DNA from 2 places in the Neorhizobium sp. NPDC001467 genome. Region 2 is predicted to be linked to the other one. Evidence: predicted binding sites of a transcription regulator. Region 2 holds the regulator's gene; the other holds the start of a gene.
What was found. The regulator HrcA, encoded in region 2, represses chaperone genes, less so after heat shock. The targets are predictions, from matches to a motif close to GTTAGCACTCNCNNNNNGNGAGTGCTAAC.
Positions count from the first base shown of each region.

Region 1: a site for HrcA is predicted at 3,272-3,300, ahead of groES (co-chaperone GroES). Genes of this name have one in related genera too.

Region 1 is NZ_JBNNPS010000015.1:8,510-14,451, forward strand. It holds gene ACQKKX_RS19980 (MFS transporter) at 1-1,109, shown strand, start outside; gene groL (chaperonin GroEL) at 1,203-2,846, opposite strand; gene groES (co-chaperone GroES) at 2,920-3,216, opposite strand; gene ACQKKX_RS19995 (hypothetical protein) at 3,409-3,933, opposite strand; gene chrA (chromate efflux transporter) at 4,109-5,452, shown strand; gene ACQKKX_RS20005 (TIGR01459 family HAD-type hydrolase) at 5,572-5,942, shown strand, end outside.
Region 2 is NZ_JBNNPS010000006.1:24,528-30,469, reverse strand. It holds gene ACQKKX_RS13595 (VOC family protein) at 1-361, opposite strand, end outside; gene rph (ribonuclease PH) at 643-1,362, opposite strand; gene hrcA (heat-inducible transcriptional repressor HrcA) at 1,523-2,605, shown strand; gene grpE (nucleotide exchange factor GrpE) at 2,707-3,330, shown strand; gene ptsN (PTS IIA-like nitrogen regulatory protein PtsN) at 3,408-3,872, opposite strand; gene hpf (ribosome hibernation-promoting factor, HPF/YfiA family) at 3,940-4,509, opposite strand; gene rpoN (RNA polymerase factor sigma-54) at 4,767-5,942, opposite strand, start outside.

The DNA.
Region 1 (5,942 bases), on a different contig from region 2:
GCACGCCAGCGATCCGCGACAGTCTCGGTGTATCCATCGCCGAAATGGGCGCCGTGCTGTTCGGCCTGTCCGTGGGCTCGATGACAGGCATCCTCAGCGCTGGCGCGCTTGTCGGCCGGTTCGGCACACGCAAGGTGATGTTCACCGGCCTGAGTTTCATTATCCTGTCGCTCGCGACCCTGGCGCTCGGCGTCACCATCGCATCGTCACTGACTGTGGGTCTGGGGCTCGCCTTTTTCGGCCTTGGCGTCGGGGCGGCGGAAATTGCCGTCAACATGGATGGGGCGGAGGTGGAGCGCATCACTGGCAAACATATTCTCCATGCACTGCACGGTTGCTTCAGCCTTGGCACGGTATTTGGCGCGCTGATCGGCATTGCCCTCAATGCGCTGCATTTCCCGGTGGCATTGCACATGGCAGTAATCGCGCTGATCTGTATCCCCGTCATCGCCACGGCCATCCGGCATATTCCGATCAGTTCGGTCGCTCATGAGGGTGGGGGGACAGGTGCGGACCGTTCGGCCGCACAAACGCCGGTCTGGAAAGAGCCGGTCGTCGTGCTGATCGGTTTCATCGTGCTGGCCATGGCGCTGGCCGAAGGCGCGGCGAATGACTGGTTGCCATTGTTGATGGTCGATGAATACGGTTTCAGCCCCACTGCTGGATCGATGGTCTTTCTCGGTTTTGCCACTGCCATGACCGTTGGCCGTTTTGGCGGCGGTGTGCTCCTGAACCGCTATGGCCGCGCAACGGTGGTTGCCGCCAGTGCCGTCACCGGCGCGGCCGGTATCGCCATCGTCATCTTTGCCAGCCACCCGGCCCTGGCGGCAATTGCCGTTGTTCTCTGGGGGCTTGGTGCATCGCTCGGTTTTCCTGTCGCACTCTCGGCTGCCGGCGATTCCGGGCCGAACGGTGCGGCACGTGTCAAAATCGTCGCGGTCGCGGGTTACGTCGCTTTCCTCGTCGGTCCGCCGCTTCTGGGTTTCGTGGGCGAGGAATACGGCCTGCGCAACGCGATGATCGTCGTGCTTGTCCTGGTTGCGCTGGCAACGTTTTGTGCCCCTGCCATCCAGCGTGGAGGCGTCGCGGGCAGGCCGGTCGAGGCGTAAGCGATTCTCTTCCAGACACGAAAAAGGGCGGTCTTGCGACCGCCCTTTTCCGTAACCTGAACCGGTTGGCTCAGACGCAAGACCCAAAGGGTCTTACATCATGTCCATACCGCCCATGCCGCCCATGCCACCCGGCATGCCGCCAGCCGGAGCGTCCTTCTTCGGCAGCTCGGCGATCATGGCTTCGGTGGTGATCAGCAGCGAGGCAACCGAAGCTGCGTTCTGCAGAGCCGTGCGAACAACCTTGACCGGGTCGACGATGCCCATGGCGATCATGTCGCCATATTCAGACGTCTGGGCGTTGTAGCCGTAGTTGTCTTCGTTCTTCTCGAGGATCTTGCCAACAACGATGGAGGCTTCGTCACCAGCGTTTTCCGAGATCTGGCGAACCAGAGCCTGCAGAGCGCGGCGAACGATGTTCACACCAGCTTCCTGGTCGTCGTTTGCACCCTTGACGGTGATCTTGGAAGACGAACGGAGCAGGGCCACGCCGCCGCCCGGTACGATGCCTTCCTGAACAGCAGCGCGCGTCGCGTTCAGAGCGTCGTCGATGCGGTCCTTGCGTTCCTTGACTTCGATTTCGGTCGAGCCGCCGACGCGGATGACGGCAACGCCGCCAGCGAGCTTGGCAAGACGTTCCTGCAGCTTTTCGCGGTCGTAGTCCGAAGTGGTTTCTTCGATCTGCGCCTTGATCTGGGCTACGCGGCCTTCGATGTCAGCCTTCTGGCCGGCACCGTCGACGATCGTCGTGTTTTCCTTGGAGATCGAAACCTTCTTGGAACGGCCGAGCATGTCGAGGGTGACGTTTTCGAGCTTGATGCCGAGGTCTTCGGAAATAACGGTGCCGCCCGTGAGGATGGCGATGTCTTCCAGCATGGCCTTGCGGCGATCGCCGAAGCCCGGAGCCTTGACGGCAGCGATCTTAAGGCCGCCACGCAGCTTGTTGACGACGAGGGTCGCAAGAGCTTCGCCTTCGACGTCTTCAGCGATGATGACGAGCGGCTTGCCGGTCTGAACGACGGCTTCGAGAACCGGCAGCATGGCCTGGAGGTTCGAGAGCTTCTTTTCGTGCAGGAGGATGAAGGCGTCTTCGAGATCCGCGATCATCTTTTCCGGGTTGGTCACGAAGTAAGGCGACAGGTAACCGCGGTCGAACTGCATGCCTTCGACGACTTCGAGTTCGGTCTCGGCGGTCTTGGCTTCCTCGACGGTGATGACGCCTTCGTTGCCAACCTTCTGCATGGCTTCGGCAATGTCGTTACCGACCTGCGTGTCGCCGTTTGCGGAGATCGTGCCGACCTGGGCAACTTCAGCCGAGGTGGAGATCTTCTTTGCCTTGGCCTGCAGGTCCTTGACGACTTCTGCAACAGCGAGGTCGATACCGCGCTTCAGGTCCATCGGGTTCATGCCGGCAGCAACGGCCTTGGCGCCTTCGCGAACGATCGCGCGGGCAAGAACGGTTGCCGTCGTGGTGCCGTCACCGGCGATGTCGTTGGTCTTCGAAGCAACTTCGCGGACCATCTGGGCGCCCATGTTTTCGAACTTGTCGTCCAGTTCGATTTCCTTGGCGACCGATACACCGTCCTTGGTGATACGAGGAGCGCCGAAGGACTTGTCGATAACGACGTTACGACCCTTCGGGCCGAGCGTTACCTGCACTGCGTCAGCGAGGATGTCGACGCCGCGCAGCATCTTTTCGCGCGCAGAGCGGCCGAATTTTACTTCTTTAGCTGCCATTTTGAGAACTCCTAGAGCTTCAGCTCAATGGTGATTTCTGATTGTCGGATGGAGAAGATCGGTCTGAAAAAAATCAGCCGATGATGCCCATGATGTCGGATTCCTTCATGATCAGAAGGTCGACGCCATCGAGCTTGACTTCGGTGCCCGACCACTTGCCGAACAGAACGCGGTCGCCAACCTTGACGTCGAGAGCGTTGAGCGTGCCCTTGTCGTCGCGTGCGCCCGGGCCAACAGCGATGATTTCGCCTTCAGCCGGCTTTTCCTTGGCGGTGTCAGGGATGATGATGCCACCCTTGGTCTTTTCCTCGGACTCGACGCGCTTGACGACAACGCGATCGTGCAGGGGGCGGAAAGTTGTGCTTGCCATTGTCTAATCCCTCGATCAAATGACATTGACGGGCCTTGAGGCCCGCGTGATGGATGTTAGCACTCCCCATGGGTGAGTGCCAGCGCAACCGAGATAAGACCGGTCCAACCACGAGTCAAGAAAGCCCCGTAAAATTTCGCTACAGGCGGAACGGTCATGCCGAACAGCGTTAACGACGCTGCCGGCCGCCGCTTACGCCCCGCAATGCAGCATCGGCAGAAGCGCCTGGAAAACCGTCTCGGCATTGGCCGAAATCCGGTCCCTGTCGGCCAGCGGCGCGGTTGCCCGGACGGTCAGAACCTTGCCGCCGTTGTAAAGCGCGTAGCGGCGCTGCACCTTGTCGGAGAACTTGTTGTCGAGCATGTAGCCGACGGACGGTCCTTCGGCGAACGTCCTTGCGCTGCAATTGGGGCCGGTTTTCAGGCACAATGCGGTCAAGGTCGCGGCGGTGATGCTGCCGTCGCGCAGACCCTGTTCCCTGTCGTCGTTCGTGCCGAGGAAAACTGAGATGACGCGGCTGTCCGCGCAATCGACGCAGGAGATCTGCCCGGCGCCGTCATCCATGTATTCGACGGTAAAGCCCTCGCCCATGATGGTCGGATCGAGCCTGAGGTCGCTCACCTTGTTGATGCAGAAGCCGGATGCCGCTTGCGCCTGGCTCGCCGTGAGCGCCAGGAAGAGGGAAAAACTCAAGGCTGTCTTTGCAAATCCGCGCATGTTTCATCCGACTGGTTTGGACCTATCAATACGGGCTATATGGCCGCAACGCAGCGACCTGAACACGGGCCAGGAGGTGTAGGGGTGCATGGTCACAACCCTGAAACCTCGTCATACGGTCTTTGCATGACATTTCTAGGAGGATGCCTTCCGGATGATGAAGGCGAAACGACAAATGGCAGCGATCGATAACATGGAATGGCAGGACGGCGCGCGTCCCGGTCTGGGCGAGCTGGCTGGCGTATTTGCGCGCATCGGCTGTCTGAGTTTCGGCGGTCCCGCCGGGCAGATCGGTCTGATGCATCGCAGTCTCGTGGAGGACAAGCGCTGGATCTCGGAAGCGCGCTTTCTGCATGCGCTGAATTATTGCATGCTTCTGCCCGGGCCGGAAGCGCAGCAGCTCGCCACCTATATCGGTTGGCTGGTCGGCGGCGTAAGAGGCGGCCTGATTGCCGGCCTGCTGTTCGTCCTTCCCGGCCTGCTTGTCATGATCGGACTGTCGGCGGCCTACAGTCTCTGGCAGGAGACGACCTGGCTGAACGGACTGTTCTTCGGTCTTAAGGCCGCGGTTCTCGTGGTGGTGGTCGAAGCGGTGATCCGCCTTGGCCGCAAAACCTTAAAGACGGGTTTCCTGAAAGGCATCGCGGCGCTCGCCTTCGTCGCCCTGTTCTTTTTCGACCTGCCGTTTCCGCTCGTGGTGCTGGGGGCGGGTCTCGCCGGTTTCGTCGCAGCGAGGATGAGAGGGCGGCAGGCGGCCGATCGCGCCGCCTCGGCCGATGTGCCGCGAACGCGCCGACCGCTCAAGACCATGGCCACGCTTGCGCTGTGGATCGCCATCTGGCAGGCGCCGCTGCTGTTCCTCGCCATTCTCGATGCGCCGGAAAACCTGTCGGCGATGTTCTCGTTCTTCTCGCGCATGGCGCTGGTCACGTTTGGCGGCGCCTACGCGGTTCTGGCCTATGTCGCGCAGGTCGCGGTGGAGGATCACGGCTGGCTGCGTGCCGGCGAAATGCTGGATGGCCTGGCGCTTGCCGAAACCACGCCAGGCCCGCTGGTGCTGGTCCTGTCCTTCATCGGTTTTCTCGTCGGCTTTCGCGATGCCGCCGGATCCGGCGTCATTGTCGGCGGTGCGTTGGGCGCCGTGCTCGTCGCCTGGGCCACGTTCGTTCCCAGTTTCATCTTCATCTTTGCCGGTGCCCCTTTCATCGAACGGCTGCGCGGCAATGCTGTGATGGCGGCGGCCCTGTCGGCCATCACGGCGGCCGTCGTCGGCGTCATTCTCAATCTCGCCCTGTGGTTCGGCCTGCACGTTCTCTTTGCCGAGGTCACGCGGTTTCCGCTCGTGCCGGCGCTTGGCCTTGCTGTCTCCCTGCCGGAGCCTCGCAGTATCGATATCGCCGCGCTCGGCCTGTTTCTCCTGTCGGCTCTGCTGCTGTTCCGCTTCAGGCTCGGCCTTGTGCCGGTCCTGTGTGTGAGCGCGCTGGCCGGTCTTGCGCTGCGCCTGCCGGCGCTCGTCTAGGCGGTAGGACGAGGCCATGCGATCGCAGCGAATTGTCAACCGTCCGTGCAAATGCCCTTGCCATCGCCCCTGTGCTTTGCGACATGAACGCCAGTTTTGTTGAAAGCGGACGGACAGGCATGACCCAGCGTATCCACAGTTTGAGCGAGGCGACCGGCGGCTATGACGTCATTCTGTCGGATGTCTGGGGCGTCGTGCATAACGGCGTCGAGGCTTTCACGCAGTCCTGCGATGCGCTTGCCGAGGCGCGCCGGGCCGGCAAGACCGTCGTGCTGATCACCAATTCGCCGCGCCGCTCCGCCGATGTCGTCGCGCAGATGCGCGGCCTCAATGTCGCAGAAGAAACCTATGACCGCATCGTCACCTCGGGCGATGTCACCCGCAAGCTGATCGCCGAAGGCCCGAAAAAGGTGTTCCTGCTCGGGCCGGAGCGGGACATGGCCCTGCTTGAAGGTCTCGATGTCACCGTCACCTCGGCGCAGGAGGCGGA
Region 2 (5,942 bases):
CGGCCGGGTCGCGGAAATAGATCGATCGCGCGCCGTTCGGCCAGCGAAAGTCGCTTTCGATGGAGATGCCCGCCTTGTTGAGCTTTTCGACGATCAAGTCAATCGCTTCCGCATTGACGCGGAAGCAGGCATGGCCCGCGCCGGTCGTGCCATGGGGCGGAACAGGCAGGGCGTCAGGGGAGGGTGGCTTGATGGTTTCGCTGCGGTTGAAAATCAGGAGGATGCCTCGGCCGCAGCGGTAAAAGACATGGCGGTTGCCGGCGCGCAGGACTTTTTCGAGACCGAGGAGGCTACCGTAAAAGCTTTCGGCAGCATCAAGGTCATCGACATAAAGGGCTGTTTCGAGAATGCCATCGATCATGCATCGCTCCCTGGTATGATGGCGTTCAGCCCGGATAATTGCCCTGATCGATACAGAGACAGCTATGGCGGCATGGTTGGCGTGGTCTTCGGCCTGAAGGTTGGCATGCTTATGATGGCAGCCAGTATCGCCTCGACTGTCTGCGCGCTCCGGCGCGACCGCAAGTCTGTGATGGTGCCTGGCGAAAATCCTTCCTCCGGCTCGCAAGGTCGTCGCAATCGCACGCTGATTACACGAGGTTCGGGGCACCGGCGACGCGCGCGCTGGCACCCCGAAACAATTTAGCCCGCGATCGCGGCCTTCTGCATCGCCACGAGTTCGGCCGTGCCGGCTGTTGCGAGGTCGAGCAACGTCAGGAATTCTTCGCGGCTGAACGGCTTGCCTTCCGCAGTCCCTTGCACCTCGACAATGCCGCCGGCACCGGTCATGACGAAATTGGCATCGGTTTCGGCGGCCGAATCCTCGAGGTAATCAAGGTCGATCACCGGCTGGCCGGCAAAGATACCGCATGAAATGGCGGCGACATGGTCTTTCAGAACCTTGTCGACCTTCGCCATGTTGCGCGCTTCCATCCACTTCAGGCAATCATGCAGGGCAATGAAGCCGCCTGTGATCGCCGCCGTGCGGGTGCCGCCATCCGCCTGGATGACGTCGCAGTCGATGGTAATCTGCTTCTCGCCCAGCGCTTCAAGATCGACGACGGCACGCAGCGAGCGGCCGATCAGGCGCTGAATCTCCTGGGTGCGGCCACCCTGCTTGCCGGATGCGGCTTCGCGTTTCATGCGGTCGCCGGTGGCGCGCGGCAGCATGCCGTATTCGGCCGTTACCCAGCCCTTGCCGGAATTGCGCAACCACGGCGGCGTCTTTTCCTCAAGACTTGCCGTGCACAGCACATGCGTCTCCCCGAACTTCACGAGGCACGAACCTTCCGCGTGCTTGGAAAAATTGCGCTCGAACGAGATCTTGCGCATCTGGTCGGTTTTTCTGCCTGAAGGCCGCATGCTGAACTCCATGAATATGGTGAGCGCGTTTCTAGAACTGTGGGGGCGCTTTTGCAAAGGAAAAGCCGGTTAGGATGCGACCGCTTTTCCCTTTTGCCAAAGGCGGGGCAGCATTATATCTCCATCACAGAGCCAGGTTTCAGACAGGTTGGGCAAGCATATGGCGTTTTCGAGATCGACGGCGACGGAATCCATTCTCGACGACCGTTCGCGCGAAATCTTTCGGCGCATCGTCGAGAGCTATCTGGAAAATGGCGAACCGCTCGGCTCACGCAATCTGTCACGGCTTTTGCCGATGTCGCTGTCGCCGGCATCGGTGCGCAATGTCATGAGCGATCTCGAAGAACTCGGCCTCATCTATTCGCCGCATATCAGCGCCGGCCGCCTGCCGACCCAGACGGGCCTTCGGTTCTTTGTCGACGCCTTCATGCAGGTGGGCGACCTGTCGCCGGAAGAACGCGCCAATATCGACCGTGAAGTGCGCGCGTCCGATCGCGGCCAGCCGATCGAAACCATGCTGACCGAGGCAAGCCGCATGCTGTCGGGCGTATCGCGCGGCGCCGGTATCGTCATTACCTCGAAAAGCGATCCGGTGCTCAAACATGTCGAGTTTATCCGGCTCGAGCCGACCAAGGCGCTCGCCATTCTGGTCGGCGAGCACAATCAGGTGGAAAATCGCGTCATCGACCTGCCGTCCGGCATCACGTCATCGCAGCTCACCGAAGCCGCCAATTACGTCAACGCGCATCTGACCGGACAGACCCTGCCGGACCTGCGCGGCCAGATCGCAAAACTCCAGCAACAGGTGAAGGGCGAACTCGACGCGCTGTCGCAGGATCTCGTCGCGCGGGGCCTTGCCGTCTGGTCGGGCGACAATGGCGAGGGAAAGCCGGCACAGCTGATCGTGCGCGGCCGCGCCAATCTCCTGCAGGGGCTGGACGGCGCAGACGATATGGATCGCCTGCGGCTGCTGTTCGATGATCTGGAAAAGAAGGACAGCCTCATCGAGATTCTTGATCTTGCCGAAAGCGGGCCGGGTGTGCGTATCTTCATAGGCTCGGAAAACAAGCTCTTTTCTCTGTCCGGTTCTTCGCTCATCGTCGCACCCTATCGGGATGGCGAGGATCGCATCGTGGGCGCCGTTGGCGTCATCGGACCCACGAGGCTCAACTATTCACGCATCGTGCCGATGGTGGATTACACCGCCCAATTGCTGGCCCGCATGTCGCGCGCACCGCTTTGAGGCCTTTGTTGCCGCCTGACGCTTGATCGCCCCAAACTCTTGATTTTTTCGGCCCAAACCCTGATATCGGGGCCACTTCACACGAACACCCGGAGACCGTCATGACCGACGAAACAAACCACAACGGCCCTGACGCGGCAGCCAATGAAAACACTGCCGAAGCCGTGGCATCTGCGCTGGAGGAGAATGCCGCGGTCGAAGCCGACGTCGCCGAAACCGATCCGCTCGCGGAACTCCAGGCCGAGAATGCCGACCTGCGCGATCGCTTCGTGCGTCTTGCCGCCGATATGGACAATCTGCGCCGCCGCACCGAGCGCGAGTTGAAGGATGCCAAGGTTTACGGCGTCACCGCCTTTGCCCGCGACATGCTCGGCGTGTCCGACAATCTTCGCCGTGCGCTCGATGCCGTTCCGGCCGAAATGCGCGCCGCGGCCGATGCGGGCCTCACCACGCTGCTCGAAGGCGTGGAAATGACCGAGCGCTCCATGCTTTCGACGCTGGAACGCCATGGCGTCAAGAAGATCGAACCGGAAGGCGAAAAGTTCGATCCGAACTTCCATCAGGCCATGTTCGAAGTGCCGAACCCGGCCGTACCAAACAATACCGTCGTGCAGGTCGTGCAGGCCGGCTACACGATCGGTGATCGCGTGCTGCGTCCGGCCATGGTCGGCGTTGCCAAGGGCGGCCCGAAGGCCGAAGTTGCGGAAGCTACCGACAAGGCCTGATCGTTCGAACATCGATCCAACAAAAAGCCCGGGTGTCAGCAGATACCCGGGCTTTTTGTTTTGAAGTTCGAAACGTTTCAGGCAGCGTTGGAAGCCTGTTCCTCGTTGAGGAAGGCGTAGATTGCCGACGCAGATTCGGTGGCGCGCAACTTGGTGACCAGATCCTGGTCGCGCAGGACGCGGGCAATACGCGAAAGCGCCTTCAGGTGGTCGGCGCCGGCGCCTTCGGGCGCCAGAAGCAGAAACACCAGATCAACCGGCTCGTCGTCCAGCGCCTCAAAATCGACGGGCGCGTCAAGACGGGCGAAAAGACCAACGATCTGGGAAATGGCGGTCAGCTTGCCGTGCGGAATGGCGATGCCATGGCCGACACCGGTCGAGCCGAGACGCTCCCGCTGGACGATGACGTCGAAGATCTCACGCTCGGGTACGCCAGTCAGTTTGGCAGCCCGGGCAGCCAGTTCCTGCAGCAACTGCTTTTTAGAATTCACCTTCAAGCTGGGGATAATCGCATCTTGCCGCAGCAGATCTGCCAAAGCCATTTCTTCTCATCCTTTTGCCGCCGAGCGGGGCGAGGGGAGCGGCACGCAGCCGCTCCCGACAAGTCTGTTATCCTTTGATATTGGCGGCGTCGATCCAGCCAATATTGCCGTCATTGCGGCGATAGACGATGTTCAGGCTCTTTTCCGGGCTGCGGAACAGAAGAACCGGTTCATCGGTCATGTCGAGCGCCATCACAGCGGTCGCCACCGTCATGGTGCGCAGCTGCTTGGAGCTTTCGGCGACGATCGTCGGAGCAAAGTCCTCCGCCACTTCCTGGTCGTCATCAGGAATGGAATCCATGATCGCGTAGGCGACGTCTTCGGAACTGTTGCCGTTGGCATGATGGTCCTTGAGGCGACGTTTGTAGCGGCGCAGACGTTTTTCGATCCGCTCTGCAGCGGCATCGAAGCTCAGCTGCGGATCGTTGGCCTGCCCAGCCGCGTGGAAGACCACGCCCGAATCCAGATGGATCTTGCAGTCTGCCGAAAAGCGGGAAGAACCCGCCTTCTCGACAATCACCTGGCTGGAATATCCCCCGTCGAAGTATTTGGTAACCGCATCGCCGATATGGCTTTCGATCTTCTGACGGAACGAGTCGCCAATCTCCATATGCTTTCCAGATACACGCACACTCATGGATTGTTTCCTTCTTGTCGTGACTTGCACGAACCAGTTTACGCCAAGCCGTGGAAGCATCCAAGCTCTACACACGGTGATGAGGCAAATTGCGCTGTCAGGTCATAATTGAGGGATCAAAGGTGCGGCACATATCTCCAAGCCGATGCGGCGGGCTTCTAGCCCTGACGCCTGACAAAGTCAACGCTTGGTAAATCCTGCAACCGGAACGAACCCCGATCGGCCGTGAAACCAGCGCCTGTCGACGTCCGAATGGGTCAGCCGGAAGCCGGAATTTTTGCCATCGCACGCTTTTCGCGCCGCCGTTGCACCGAGGATGGGATGTTCATCGCCTCGCGATATTTTGCAACCGTACGGCGAGCAAGATCGACCCCGGCCTTCTTCAGACTGATAACAATGTCGTCATCGGAAAGGACCGCTTCGGCGGTTTCCTGGGCAATCATCTGGCGGATGCGGTGGCGCACCGCTTCAGCCGAGTGAGCGTCGCCGCCGGCACCCGAACCGATCGATACGGTGAAAAAATATTTCAGTTCGAACAGCCCACGCGGCGTCAGCATGTATTTGTTGGAAGTGACGCGGCTGACGGTCGATTCGTGCATCTTGATGGCGTCCGCCACCGTTTTCAGGTTGAGCGGCCGCAGGTGCTCGATGCCGTGCACGAGAAAGGCGTCCTGCTGGCGGACGATTTCGGTCGCCACTTTCATGATGGTGCGGGCGCGCTGGTCGAGACTGCGTGTCAACCAGTTGGCGTTCTGGAGACATTCGGAAAGAAATGCCTGACCGTCGCTCTGCCGGGTTACCGTCTTGGAAACCGTGCGGAAGTAGCTGTGATTGACCAGAACGCGGGGAAGGGTGTCGGGGTTGAGTTCGATCGCCCATCCCCCGTCGGCACCCGAACGCACCACGACATCCGGCACGATCGCTTCCGAAACGACGGTGTCGAAGCGGCTGCCGGGCTTGGGATCGAGTTGGCGGATTTCCGCCAGCATCTCTATGAGATCCTCGTCCTCGACGCCGCACAGCCTGCGGAGCGTCGCAAAGTCGCGCTTGGCCAGCAGGTCCAGATGTTCGATAAGCGCCTGCATGGCCGGGTCGTAGCGGTCTTTCTGTTTCAGCTGGATCGCCAGACATTCGCCAAGCGACCGCGAGAATATGCCAGGCGGATCAAGCGTCTGCAGGCTTCGAAGAACGTTTTCCACGAAAGCGATCCCGACGCCCAGGCGCTCGGCGATTTCCGCGGTATCGGCCTGCAGATAACCTGCATCGTCCAGCTGATCGCTCAGGTGCCGTGCAACCACGCGCTCGTTGATGTCGCTCAGCAGGAGCGGAACCTGCTGAGCGACGTGGTCGTGAAGGCTAACGCGTGCGGCGACGAAATCGTCGAGTTCGTAGCTTTGACCGCCTTCGCTGCCGGGCATCGACTTCCACTGGCT